DNA from 2 places in the Streptomyces sp. NBC_00704 genome. Region 1 is predicted to be linked to the other one. Evidence: riboswitches for the same ligand, from Rfam matches in the RefSeq annotation. Region 1 holds a riboswitch; the other holds the start of a gene.
The links. A riboswitch is a leader RNA that binds a small molecule or an ion and turns the genes downstream of it on or off. The one in region 1 is predicted to bind glycine.
Positions count from the first base shown of each region.

Region 2: another riboswitch for glycine. It lies ahead of gcvP (aminomethyl-transferring glycine dehydrogenase); the one in region 1 lies ahead of gcvT (glycine cleavage system aminomethyltransferase GcvT).

Region 1 covers NZ_CP109000.1:5,734,673-5,741,660, reverse strand. The annotation lists gene OG802_RS25055 (ABC transporter substrate-binding protein) at 1-90, opposite strand, end outside; gene OG802_RS25050 (ABC transporter permease) at 210-1,217, opposite strand; gene OG802_RS25045 (enhanced serine sensitivity protein SseB C-terminal domain-containing protein) at 1,532-2,326, opposite strand; gene OG802_RS25040 (enhanced serine sensitivity protein SseB) at 2,637-3,428, opposite strand; gene OG802_RS25035 (AAA family ATPase) at 3,500-4,192, opposite strand; glycine riboswitch at 4,365-4,464, shown strand; glycine riboswitch at 4,465-4,570, shown strand; gene gcvT (glycine cleavage system aminomethyltransferase GcvT) at 4,644-5,771, shown strand; gene gcvH (glycine cleavage system protein GcvH) at 5,902-6,279, shown strand; gene glyA (serine hydroxymethyltransferase) at 6,294-6,988, shown strand, end outside.
Region 2 covers NZ_CP109000.1:1,250,502-1,257,489, forward strand. The annotation lists gene gcvP (aminomethyl-transferring glycine dehydrogenase) at 1-2,578, opposite strand, end outside; glycine riboswitch at 2,763-2,858, opposite strand; gene OG802_RS05530 (PRC-barrel domain-containing protein) at 2,971-3,342, shown strand; gene OG802_RS05535 (nucleotidyltransferase domain-containing protein) at 3,347-3,811, opposite strand; gene OG802_RS05540 (DNA polymerase IV) at 3,914-5,350, opposite strand; gene OG802_RS05545 (MerR family transcriptional regulator) at 5,462-6,145, opposite strand; gene OG802_RS05550 (bifunctional nuclease family protein) at 6,389-6,862, opposite strand; gene ftsR (transcriptional regulator FtsR) at 6,947-6,988, opposite strand, start outside.

The DNA.
Region 1 (6,988 bases):
GCCGCACGCTGCCGTGGTCAGCAGCGCGGCGACCGCGGCAGTAGCGGCGAGCGCCTGCTTCCGCCGCCCTGAGGTGCGTTGGGTAGTCACGATCTCGGATCCTCCGGATAGATGAGAGATATCCCGTGTAAAGACCACGGAACGGTTGGGGCGCCGTGTTCCCGGCGGTTCTGCGGCTCGCTGTGGTCGCGGATCCCCTGCGGGGCGGATCAGCGCGAGGCCTTGGGGTCGAGCGCGTCCCGGATGCCGTCACCGAAGAGGTTGAACGCCAGCACGGTGATGAAGATCGCCAGACCGGGGACCACCATGTACATGGGGTCCGACTCGTAGTAGTCGATCGCGCTCGAGAGCATCTGTCCCCACGAGGCGGTGGGCGGCTTGACGCCGACGCCCAGGAAGCTCAGCGCCGCCTCGGTGAGGATGTTGGTGGGGATCATCATCGTGGTGTAGACGACGATCGGGGCGACCAGGTTGGGCAGCAGCTCCTTGAACAGGATGTACATCCGTCCGGCGCCGAGCGAGCGGGCGGCCTCGACGTACTCGCGCTCGCGCAGCGAGAGCGTCTGGCCGCGCACCACGCGTCCGATGTAGGGCCATCCGAAGAACCCGATGACCAGGATCATCACGAAGACGCGCACGCTCGAACCGGTGAGGCCCAGCATGTGGTTCGGCATGACGGAGACCAGCGCGATGATGAACAGCAGCTGCGGGAACGCGAGCAGACCGTCCATCACCCGGCTGATCAGGGAGTCGACCCAGCCGCCGAAGAAGCCGGCGAGGATGCCCAGCACCGTTCCGAGGATCACGGCCACCACGGCGGACAGGAAGCCGACCAGGAGGGAGATCCGGGCCCCGTAGAGGATGCGGGCGAAGATGTCGCGGCCGTTGACCGGCTCGACGCCGAGCAGGTGGTCGCCGCTCAGGCCGCCCAGGGAACCCGTGGGGGTGCCGAAGAGCGGGTCGATGAGGTTCTCGTGGTACTCGTTCGGGTCCTGCCCGAGGAGGCTCGTGATGACGGGCGCGAGCAGCGCGACCACCACGAGGAGGAGCACCACGATTCCGCCCGTGAGGGCGAGCTTGTCCCGCTTGAGGCGCTCCCAGGCGATCCGGCCCAGGGAACGGCCCTGAACGGCCTTGGCGTCGCTGCTGGCGACCGCCGCTTCCTCGGCCGCACTCGGGGCCGCTTCCGCGGTCGGCTCGTGCAATGGTGCCGTCATCTGGCAGGGACCCCTCTCAACCGGCGGTAGCCGGCCCGCACTTGCCGCTGTAGCGGCGTGATCAGTCCGTAATACGCGGGGGATAAGTCCCCCTGGAGCGGGAGTCTTCAACGCTTTGGCGATCTGTTGCCAGACTTGGCAGTGAATGGATGCGTAAACGTGATGCGGGTAGAGGGGTTCCGTTATCCGGACGGCGGGTAACGCCCCCCGGACAGTGACAAATTCGGGCATATTGGGCGCGTCCACCCCATATCGCTGTTATCTACGCGCGAAGAAGTCCGACTCCTGCCATGGAGTCAGGAGCGGCGAAGGGGTCAGTAACGTCCGGCGGGCGGAAAGCCGTAGCCGCCCGCGGGAGCCTGGGCGGGAGCGGCGGCGTGCGCCTCGCGGTCGTAGAACGGCCGCGCGTTGGCGCGCATCCACATGACGACGGGGTCGTACTCGTCGGTCATGGCGACCGTCGAGACCGGCAGCCCGTCCGGCACCGCCGCGACGGACTGCTGCATCATCGCCCGGACGGCGTCCACGGCCGGCGGGGAGGACTCGTAGACGTCGAGACCGAGGGCCAGGTAGGGCGCGCCCAGCGCGGGCTGCACCCAGGCCCGGCGCAGCGCGCGGACCACCGGGGTGCGGTGGGCGTTCTGCGCGAGCAGGGCGTAGAACTGCGGGATCTCGATGCCGGGCTCGGACAGCCGCAGCGGGCCGGCGGGCTGGCGCTCCAGACCGGTGGCGATGCGGCGCAGGTCCAGCCAGGGGATGCCCATGCCACCGCCGGGGGCGTGCGGGTTCAGCCAGAGGCCGTAGTGGTCGGGGTAGAGCGTGCGGGCCGCGTCCAGCCCGTCGATCACCTCGTACGACCTGTTCCAGCCGCTGGCGCTCAGTTCCTGTGCGGAGGTCACGCAGGGCGCGTAGCCGTGGCCCTCGACCTCCATGTTCCCGTACTGCGCGTCCGGGGAGCCGGCCTGGCCGTGCCACAGCAGCATCCAGACCTGGCCGGAGGAAGGGGTCGCGAGCGCGCGCAGGAGCGCCTCGTAGGCGTCGTAGCGCCCGGGCGTGACCTGGCGCAGCATGTGCTCGACCTGACCGGTCGCGATGCCGCTGGCGCTCACCTGTACCGCCCCTTCTTCCGTGTCGTCCCGCGTCGGAGTCCAGCTTAAGCGTCCAAGGGGTCAGGAGGACCGGCACGTTGGCGGGTGCGGTCCGTTTGTGACCCCGGGCCCCCGCGCGCGAGCCGTAGCGGGCCGCGGCCCCCCGCCCCCGGGCCGCCCCCACGGCCCGTCCGCCCGACCTGGTCCGCGCGGCCCGTCCCCACGGCCTTTCCCCGCGGCCTCGCCGCGGGAACGCCGTCGGCCGCGGCCTCGCGGCCCTCCCCGCCGCCTTGTGGCGGGAACGCCGTCGGCCGCGGCCTCGCGCGATTGGTCAGGGCCGCGTGTAGAAGGGGCGGACCCGTTCCCGCAGCCACTCCCCCACCGGGTCCTGGGCGACGTCCAGCAGCACCAGGTTGACGGGCCAGGGCGACGCCGTCGCGCCCAGCGCCCTGCCGAGGGCCTCCAGCGGCAACGCGCGCAGGTCGCCCTCCCACTGGGAGAGTTCCACACCGACGAACATCACCGGGTCAGCCGTCTCGATCGCGGCCAGGCAGCGGCGGGCGGTGCGGACCACGCCGATGGCCTCGAACTCCGCGGAGGCCGCGGCCAGGAAGTCGACGGGGTCGTCCTGCCAGTCGGGCTCGTAGAGGCGGACCCGGCCGCCGCTCGCCGGGCCGTCCAGCGGGGTGCGGCCCGCCCGACACAGTTCGGCCACGGCCGGCGGCGGCAGCGGGACGCCGACCACGCCGTCGGGGTTGACCAGGATGCCGGCCTGCGGGGGCAGCCCGCGGGCGAACTCCACGGCCGGGGCGACCGTGAACGACATGTGCGCGCCGGCGACCCGGCGCAGCTGCTCCTCGGAGCTGAAGACCGGCACGTACACCTGGCCGTCCAGCTCCAGCGTGGGCAGGTCGAGGGGGCCGCTGTGCGGGCCGCCGCCGCCGGGCAGCGGCACCCATACGAAGCTGCGGCCGAGCACCTCCACGATCCGGGCGCCGGCCTCGGGCACGCCGAGGGAGGCGGAGAGCACCTCCTCCAGCTCGTTGCCGGGCCATCCGCCGTGCGAATGGGGGTGTGCCTGCGCCGGGAATTCCGTCGGGAAGTCCGCCGGTGGGAAGTCCATCTGCCTACCGCCTGCCGAGAACCGCTCTCACTGCTGTGACCGAAAGGCTAACGGGTGCCGGGAGGCCCGGTTCAGCCCGTGAAGCCGATGCGCCGCAGGACGTCGGCCGCGGGCCGGTCGAGCAGGACCGCCGCCCCGCAGCCCGCGGGCAGCCGCCCCTTCTCCACCGCGCGCAGCAGCCGGGCGGCCGCGCGGCGGTGCCGCAGGAAGGCGTAGCGCGAGACGCCCCGGCCGCGCTCGCGCTGGCCCGCCAGCGCCGTGTCCGCGCCGACGTCGAGGACGATCAGGTGGAGCGTGCCGCCGCGGCGGCGGGCCGCGCGGCCCAACCAGCCGCGGACCCAGGCCTGCGCGCCGCAGTCGTGCACGACGACGCCCCCGCCGCCGCGCAGGGCCCGGCGCAGCCCGGCGTAGTGGGAGAGGCGGACGAGGGGGCGGTAGAGGGCGTAGGGCAGGAAGCCGGGCATGCGCGCGTCCCAGCGGTCGCGGGTGTCCTGGGAGTCGACGCGGACGCCGCCCGCCGTCCGCCGCATCAGCGTGGACTTGCCGCTGCCGGGCAGGCCGGTCACCACGACCAGGTCGCGGGGTCCGAAGAGCAGGCCGTGCGGGCTGCGGCCGGCCCGGTCGCGGAGGTCACGGACGACGGGCGCGGGCCGCGCAGCGCGCGCGTCCCGGGCCGTCGGGCCCGGCCGGGCGGGCAGCGCGATCCCCGCGCCGGTGGCCAACGCCGTGGTCGTCGCCGTGCGCGTCGTCCTGTTCACCGTGATCGTCCTCCCCTGGGGTCAGGTGGGCCTCATCCCCGCCAAGCGTAAAGAGAAGGTAATGGGCGGCGTCTCGCGTTTTCATGCGCGTACCGACACAGGCCGGTTACAGATACGGCCCTGCCGTGATCGGGGCGGGCCGTGCGATGATGGCCGCGCCAACTGCATACCGGCCGTTTGAATCCGCGCGGGAGAGTCCTCAGCAGCAGCTTCGCTGGGGCGCCGAAGGAGCAAGTCCCTCCCTTGAATCTCTCAGGCACCGTTACCGCGCGGGCGAGGCACATCTGAAAAGCGGGTCGCCCACGGGCGGCTCCACCCAAGGTGCAAGTCACGATCTTCGCGATCATGGCGAACCTCTCAGGTTCCGATGACAGATGGGGAGGAACGACCTCGCCATCCCCCACGCCCGGATCCGCTCGCGCGGGGGACCCCATTGCCCCTGGGAGACGACCGACCGATGAGCAGTACCGAATCCACGGCCGTGCGCCGCACCGCGCTCGACGCCCTGCATCGCTCGCTCGGCGCGACGATGACCGACTTCGCCGGCTGGGACATGCCCCTGCGCTACGGCTCCGAGCGCGACGAGCACACCGCCGTCCGCACCCGGGCCGGGCTCTTCGACCTCTCGCACATGGGCGAGATCACCGTGAGCGGCCCGCAGGCGGCCGAGCTCCTGAACTTCGCGCTGGTGGGCGACCTCTCGGCCGTGGGCACGGGCCGCGCCCGCTACACCATGATCTGCCGGGCCGACGGCGGCATCCTGGACGACCTGATCGTGTACCGGCTCGCCGAGAGCGAGTACATGGTCGTCGCCAACGCCTCCAACGCCCAGGTCGTGCTGGACGCGCTCGTGGAGCGCTCGGCGGGCTTCGACGCCGAGGTCCGCGACGACCGGGACGCCTACGCGCTGATCGCCGTCCAGGGCCCGCAGTCGCCCGGCATCCTGAAGTCGCTGACCGACGCCGACCTCGACGGCCTGAAGTACTACGCCGGCCTGCCCGGCACGGTCGCCGGCGTCCCCGCCCTCATCGCGCGCACCGGCTACACCGGTGAGGACGGCTTCGAGCTGTTCGTGAAGCCGGAGCACGCCGTCGAACTGTGGCAGGCGCTGACCGAGGCCGGCGAGGGCGCCGGCCTGGTCCCCTGCGGTCTGTCCTGCCGGGACACGCTGCGCCTGGAGGCGGGCATGCCGCTGTACGGGCACGAGCTGAGCACCTCCCTCACCCCGTTCGACGCCGGGCTCGGCCGGGTGGTGAAGTTCCAGAAGGAGGGCGACTTCGTGGGCCGCGAGGCGCTCGCCGCGGCCGCCGCCCGCGCCGAGGAGAAGCCGCCGCGCGTGCTGGTCGGCCTGGTCGCCGAGGGGCGTCGCGTCCCCCGCGCCGGGTACGCGGTCGTCGCCGGCGGCGAGGTGATCGGCGAGGTCACCTCCGGCGCCCCCTCCCCCACCCTCGGCAAGCCGATCGCGATGGCGTACGTCGACGCGGCCCACGCGGCGCCGGGCGCCCCGGGCGTCGGCGTCGACATCCGCGGCGCGCACGAGCCGTACGAGGTCGTGGCGCTGCCGTTCTACCGGCGCCAGAAGTAGACACTGGGCGCGTCCCCGCGCCGCAGCGTGCGACCGGGCCGCGTGAGACTGCGCACATTCTCGCTGCTCACGTGCGTCCGCAGCCGTCCCCCTTCAACAGCACTCCACCGCGTACAGGAGAATTCAGGCCATGAGCAACCCCCAGCAGCTGCGCTACAGCAAGGAGCACGAGTGGCTGTCGGTCGTCGAGGACGGCGTCTCGACGGTCGGCATCACGGAGCACGCGGCCAACGCGCTCGGCGACGTGGTCTTCGTCCAGCTCCCGGAGGTCGGCGACGCGGTGACCGCGGGCGAGTCCTGCGGCGAACTGGAGTCGACGAAGTCGGTCAGCGAGCTGTACGCGCCCGTCTCCGGTGAGATCGCCGAGGTCAACCAGGACGTCGTCGACGACCCGTCGCTGGTGAACTCCGCCCCCTTCGAGGGCGGATGGCTGTTCAAGGTACGCGTGACGGACGAGCCGGGCGACCTGCTCTCCGCCGACGAGTACACCGCCTACACCGCCGGCTGAGGAGTCGCAGACGCATGTCCGTCCTGAACACGCCCCTGCACGAGCTCGACCCGGAGATCGCCGCCGCGGTCGACGCCGAGCTGAACCGCCAGCAGTCCACGCTCGAGATGATCGCCTCGGAGAACTTCGCTCCGCTCGCGGTCATGGAGGCGCAGGGCTCGGTGCTGACCAACAAGTACGCCGAGGGCTACCCGGGCCGCCGCTACTACGGCGGCTGCGAGCACGTGGACGTCGCCGAGCAGATCGCGATCGACCGGATCAGGGAGCTGTTCGGCGCCGAGTACGCCAACGTGCAGCCCCACTCCGGCGCGTCCGCCAACCAGGCCGCCCTGTTCGCGCTGGCCCAGCCCGGCGACACCATCCTCGGGCTCGACCTGGCCCACGGCGGCCACCTGACCCACGGGATGCGGCTGAACTTCTCCGGCAAGCAGTTCGACGTGGTCGCCTACCACGTGGACCCGGTGACCGGCCTGGTCGACATGGCCGAGGTCGAGAAGCTCGCCAGGGAGCACCGCCCGAAGGTGATCATCGCGGGCTGGTCGGCGTACCCGAGGCAGCTGGACTTCGCCGAGTTCCGCCGCATCGCCGACGAGGTCGAGGCGTACCTGTGGGTGGACATGGCGCACTTCGCCGGTCTGGTCGCGGCGGGCCTGCACCCGAACCCGGTCCCGTACGCCGACGTCGTCACCTCCACCACCCACAAGACGCT
Region 2 (6,988 bases), 4.5 Mb from region 1:
GCTCGATCATCAGCGTCCCCGCCACCGGGAACGACATCGTCGGCGCGTGGAAGCCGTAGTCGATCAGCCGCTTGGCGACGTCGTCGACGCTCACACCGGTCGCCTTGGTCAGCGGCCGCAGGTCGATGATGCACTCGTGCGCCACCAGCCCGCCCGGCCCGTTGTAGAGCACGGGGTAGTGCGGCTCCAGCCGCTTGGCGACGTAGTTCGCGCTGAGCACCGCCACCTGGGTGGCCCGCTTGAGGCCCTCGCCGCCCATGAGCCGCACATAGGCCCAGGAGATCGGCAGGATCCCCGCGGAACCCCAGGGAGCCGCGGAGATCGGTCCCACGCCGGTCTCCGGGCCCGCGGCGGGCTGCAGCGGGTGGTTGGGCAGATAGGGCGCGAGGTGCGACCGTACGGCGACCGGGCCGACTCCCGGACCGCCGCCGCCGTGCGGGATGCAGAACGTCTTGTGCAGGTTCAGGTGGGAGACGTCACCGCCGAAGTGCCCCGGCTTGGCCAGCCCGACCAGCGCGTTGAGGTTCGCGCCGTCGACGTAGACCTGCCCGCCGGCCTCGTGCACCTGAGCGCAGATGTCGGCGACGTGCTCCTCGAACACCCCGTGCGTCGACGGGTAGGTGATCATCAGCACCGCGAGCTCGTCCCGGTGCTTCTCGATCTTCACACGGAGGTCCTCGACGTCGATCTCGCCGTCCTCGGCGGTCCTCACGACGACGACCTTCATGCCCGCCATCACCGCGCTGGCCGCGTTGGTCCCGTGCGCGGAGGACGGGATCAGGCACACGGTCCGCTGCTCGTCGCCGTTGCCCCGGTGGTAGCCGCGCACGGCGAGCAGCCCGGCCAGCTCGCCCTGCGACCCGGCGTTCGGCTGCAACGACACCTTGTCGTACCCGGTGACCTCGGCGAGCCGCTCCTCCAGCTCACGGATGAGCGTCAGGTAGCCCTCGGCCTGCTCGGCCGGTGCGAAGGGGTGCATCTGCCCGAACTCGGGCCAGGTGACCGGCTCCATCTCGGTGGTCGCGTTGAGCTTCATGGTGCACGAGCCCAGGGGAATCATGCCGCGGTCGAGCGCGTAGTCCCGGTCGGCGAGGCGGCGCAGGTAGCGCAGCATCGCCGTCTCGGAGCGGTACCGGTGGAAGACGGGGTGCGTCAGGACCGCGTCGGAGCGCAGCAGACCGGCGGGCAGCGCGTCCTCGGTGACCGCGTCGAGCGCCTCGACGTCGCCCGTCACGCCGAACGCGGCCCACACCGCGGCCAGCTGCGCCCGCCCGGTCGTCTCGTCACAGGCGACCGACACGTGGTCGGCGTCGACGAGGTGCAGGTTCACCCCGTGCTCGCGCGCCCCGGCGACGACCTGCGCGGCCTTCCCCGGCGCCCGCACGGTCAGCGTGTCGAAGTAAGAGCCGTGCAGGACGTCGATCCCGCCGGCCCGGAGCCCGGCGGCGAGCACGGCCGCGTACCGGTGGGTGCGCCGGGCGATGCCCCGCAGCCCGTCGGGCCCGTGGTAGACGGCGTACATCCCCGCCATCACCGCGAGCAGCACCTGCGCCGTGCAGATGTTGCTGGTGGCCTTCTCCCGCCGGATGTGCTGCTCACGCGTCTGCAACGCGAGCCGGTAGGCCTTGTTGCCGTCCACGTCGACGGACACGCCCACGAGCCGCCCGGGCAGGCTGCGCGCGAACTTCTCGTGGACGGCCATGTAGCCGGCGTGCGGTCCGCCGAAGCCCATCGGCACCCCGAACCGCTGGGTGGTGCCGACGGCGATGTCGGCCCCCAGCTCCCCCGGCGACTTCAGCAGGGTCAGCGCGAGGAGGTCCGCGGCGACCGTGACGAGCGCGCCCAGACCGTGCGCCTGCTCGACCAGCGCCCCGAGATCACGGACGGCGCCGGAGGCTCCCGGGTACTGCACCAGCACGCCGTTGATCTCGCGCTCGGCGATCTCCGCCGGGATCCCGTCGCTCAGATCGGCGACGACGACCTCGACGCCGGCCGGCTCGGCACGCGTCTCGATCACGGCGATGGTCTGCGGCAGCGCGTCCGCGTCGACGAGGAAGAGGCCCTTCTTGTTCTTCCCCATCCGCCGCGAGAGCGCCATCGCCTCGGCGGCGGCCGTGCCCTCGTCCAACAGCGACGCACCGGACGTCGGCAGTCCGGTCAGGTCGGCGACCATGGTCTGGAAGTTCAGCAGCGCCTCCAGCCGGCCCTGCGAGATCTCCGGCTGGTACGGCGTGTACGCCGTGTACCAGGCGGGGTTCTCCATGACGTTGCGCAGGACGACCGGCGGCGTGAACGTGCCGTAGTAGCCGAGCCCGATCATCGGGGCGAGGACCTGGTTGCGATCCGCCAGGGAGCGCAGCTCGGCCAGCACCTCGGCCTCGGTGCGCGCGCCGGGCAGGTCCAGCGCATCGGCGTTCTTGATCACGTCCGGGACCGCGGCGGCCGTGAGCTCGTCGAGCGAGCCGTAGCCCACGTGAGCGAGCATCTTGGCCTGCGCCTCGTGATCGGGTCCTACATGGCGCTGCTCGAACGGGATTCCCTGCTCGAGTTCGGAGAGTGGAATGCGATGGGCGGTCATTACGGAGGCCTCCTGGTCTGACACGACCTTCGTGGGTCACCACGGCGCGGGTACCCGGACGGCCTCCCCCTCTGTCATCTCAACCTGAGAGCTTCACCGGCCGCCCGAGGGACGACCGGCTTTCACCGTCGGTGAGAGCGGGGTCCGTCGACGCCGTCGGACCCGCCCTGCTTTCCAGAGTGACCTCGTCCGTGCGGTACGTGAGCCTGAGAGATTCCGGGGAGGATTTGCTCCTTCGGCGCCTCCGATGTCGTTCGGAGGACTCTCCCGCACGGGGTCAGCAGCCGTTGTCAGACTACCAGCGAGGTCAACATCACCCTCTCGAGTGGCCGCCGATCCCATTGTGCACTTTTGTAGTGCTAACGGATGAGTTGCGACCCAGTGGAGGGCCCGTGCAGACCGACATCGATCCGCGCAACCTGATCGGCCGCAAGGCGTTCGACCGCAACGGCACCAAGATCGGCACCGTCGACGAGGTCTACCTGGACGACGCGACCGGCGTGCCGGAGTGGGCGGCCATACGCACGGGTCTTTTCACCCGCGACGCCTTCGTCCCCCTGGAGCCCAGCGAACTGGTCGAGGGCGCCCTGCGCATCCCGTTCGACCGGGCCCTGATCAAGGACGCCCCGGACTTCGGCGTGGGCCGCCACCTCTCCCCGGAGCAGGAACTCCAGCTCTACCACCACTACGGTCTCGACCTGGGCAGCCCTCCCCCGCTGCCCGACCACGACTTCGGGCGGCTGGCCGGCACGGACGACGGCTGAGCGCTCAGCCGCAGGCCCGTATCAGCGCCTCCAGCATCCCGGCCGGGTCGTACAGCGGCCGGGCTCCGTCCGTGACGACTCTTCGTGTGCCGGCGTCGACCGGATCGGTTCTCGCCCAGTCGGCGGGACCGACGCACAGCTCCACCTCCAGACCGGACCCGGTGCGATGCCGCCATTCGGTCAGCGGCCCCCAGGCACGGACCCGCACCACCTCGCCCAGGGACAGCTCCCGCAGCCAGGCGTCGTCGGCCGCGTACCCGTCGGGCGCCGTCGACAGCAGCAGCAGATCGACGTCGGAGTCGGCGCGCGCCGCCCCCCGCGCACACGACCCGACGAGCAGCAGACCGGCCGCGTCGCCGCGACCGGCGGCCCACCGCGCCACCCGGCCCGTCACCGAACCCATCTCGGCCGCCCGCTGCGGCGACACCCCGGCAGCCCGCTCCGCGCACCGCTCCCCGTCGACGTTCATCCGGCTCCCCCTCCCCTGTCGGCGCCGCCGCCCGGCACCGCCGTCCCTCACGAGTCCCGCCACACCACCCGGCGTCCTTCGGACGACCCACTCGCCCTCACTCTATGTAACTGACCGGTCTCGCCGAGAGTTCCCGGATCCCCATCCCGTGAGCCCGAGATCGGGACCGGTCACTCCGGCGGCCTGCGGCCCGCCGCCCACGTCGGGTCCTCGCCGTACCAGCGGCAGCGGATCCGCCGGTTCCAGCCCCGGATCGTCCGTCCGGAAGGTCCGCACCCGCCCGGGCTCCGACTCGGGCGTCTCGAAACGCACCGTCACCCGGCCGAGCCCACTGCCCTGCACCCACCCGTGCCCCAGCTCGGCATGGCGGACGTCGTGCCCGGGCCGCCACTGCCGCTCGGCCGGCGCCGCCTCCTCGACGACGGGCTCACCGGCCGGTTCCTCCTCGGGCCCGTCCGCACGCTCCTCCGCGGCCTGGGCGAACAGGTCCTCCTGGGTGAAGTCCGCGAGGCCGCTGACGCCGACCCCCAGCAGCCGCACGCCACCGGTCGTGTCCACGGCGTCCAGCAGCCGCGCCGCCGCCTCACGGACCACCGCGGGATCGTCGGTCGGCCCACGCAGCGTCTCGGACCGGGTGAGCGTGGAGAAGTCGTAGCGCCGCACCTTCAGCACGATGGTCCGCCCGGACAGACCGGCCTCGCGCAGCCTGCGCACGCACCGGTCCGCGAGCCTGTGCACCTCCAGCTCGACCCGCGTCCGGTCGTGGATGTCCACGTCGTAGGTGTCCTCCACGGACACGGACTTGGTCTCACGCTCGGCCACCACCGGCCGGTCGTCCCGCGCCAGCGCCATGGCGTACAGGGCGTGCCCGTGCGCCTTGCCCAGCAGCCTCACCAGCTCGTCCTCACCGGCCTCGGCGATCTCGTCGACCGTGGTGATGCCGGCCCGCCGGAGATGGTCCCCCGTGGCCGGGCCGACCCCCGGCAGCGTGCGCACGGACAGGGGCCCGAGCATGGCCCGCTCGGTGCCCGGCTCGATCAGCACCAGGCCGTCAGGTTTGGCCTGCTCCGAGGCGATCTTGGCGAGCATCTTGCAGGAGGCCAGCCCCACCGAACCGGTCAGACCGGTGACCGCCCGTATGTCCCCGCGCAGCCGGCTGCCGGCCAGCCGTGCGGAGTCGCCGTCCCAGGCGGCCTCACCGGCCTCCAGGTCCACGAACGCCTCGTCCAGGCTCAGCGGCTCGACCAGCGGCGACAGCGCCCGCAGCAGCCCCATCACCTGCTCGCTGATCGAACGGTAGAACGCGAAGCGCGGCACGAGATAGGCGGCGTTGGGCGCCAGGCGGCGCGCCTGCGCCGTGGGCATCGCGGAGTGCACTCCGAAGACACGCGCCTCGTAGGACGCCGTCGCCACCACCCCGCGCGGCCCCAGACCGCCCACGACCACGGCTTTCCCGCGCAGACTCGGCTTGGACGCCTGCTCCGCCTGGGCGAAGAAGGCATCCATGTCGAGATGCAGGATGGTGGGCGCGTTTCTCACATGTCCGATGCTGCACCACGCCACTGACAACGGCGTTCCACCACTGCCGCCGACGCCCCGGACCCGAACCCGCTTCAAGCCGCCCGGTCGCTCCGACGCGCCGGAAGGGCCTCAGACGGCCCGATTGCGCCGACGCGCCAGCTCGTCCGCCGGATTGTGCCCGACGAGCGTCTCCCCCGTGTCCACGCGCTCCCCGTGCAACTGCGACAGCGCGCTCTCCACGTCTCGCCACACCACGCCCACGGCGATCCCGAACACGCCCTGCCCGCCCTGGAGCAGGGCGTGGACCTCGTCCGGCGAGGTGCACTCGTACACGGTCGCGCCGTCGCTCATCAGCGTCATGCGCTCCAGGTCGCTGAACCCGCGCTCGCGCAGGTGCTGGACGGCGCTGCGGATGTTCTGCAGCGACACCCCGGTGTCCAGGAAACGCTTCACGATCTTCAGGACGACGACGTCCCGGAAGCTGTACAGCCGCTGGGTGCCGGATCCGTGCGCGGGCCGCACGCTCGGCTCGACGAGCCCGGTGCGGGCCCAGTAGTCCAGTTGGCGGTAGGTGATGCCCGCTGCCGCGCAGGCCGTCGGACCGCGGTAGCCGATCTGTTCGGACGCCATGGACGCCGCCCCTTCGCCGCTCGGCACGGCCGCCGGTCGATGGGGGGCGTGATCGGCCGCGCCCGCCTGGTGCGGGTAACCCGCACCCGGGCGCAACCGAGAGCTCGGGGGAGGGTACGGACCGCTTCCCCCGACACCGAGTCCGGGGGCACCCCCAGCCGTACCGTCGCCGCTGCTTCTCACGCCGACCTCCGTCCTTGAACTGCCTTCTCGACGGTAGGCAGTCACCAGGGGTGCGTCAACGATCGCCACACTCGGCACGCCGAGTGATAATCACCCTAGGAGTGGTTTCCCGTACCCCACCGCGGGGAAAGGCTAGCCGAATGCGCTGAGAACCAGCCGTAGGACGCTCTCAGTGGCCCCCGGCATTTGCCGGGAACGGAACGGGCGCCCCGGTACGGGACGCCCTCGCCTCACGTCTGCCGCCTACTGGTTGCTGGTGCCGAAGTCCTCGGGCGAGATCTGGTCGAGGAACTCGCGGAACTTCTCCACCTCGTCCTCCTGCTCGTCCGGGATGGCGATCCCCGCGTCGTCGAGCACCGTGTCACTGCCGTAGATCGGCGTTCCGGTGCGCAGCGCCAGCGCTATGGCGTCCGACGGCCGCGCGCTCACCTCGACCCCGCTCGCGAAGACCAGCTCCGCGTAGAAGACGCCCTCACGCAGATCCGTGATGCGCACCTCGGTGAGCTCCTGGCCGACGGCCTCCAGCACGTCCTTGAACAGATCGTGGGTCAGCGGCCGTGCGGGAGCCATGCCCTGCTGGGCGAAGGCGATCGCCGTCGCCTCGCCCGGTCCGATCCAGATGGGAAGGTAGCGGTCGCCTCCCACTTCACGCAGCAGCACGATCGGTTGGTTGGAGGGCATCTCGACTCGGACACCTACGACATCGAGCTCGTTCACACAGCAACCCTAGGCCGTGCCCGGGACGTTTGGGTAGTCGGGCCGGGAACGGGTGACCGATCCGTACCCGGCGAGACCGCCCGCTCAGGGCAGCCGCACCCCGAGCGCGGTCTGCACCAATGCCGT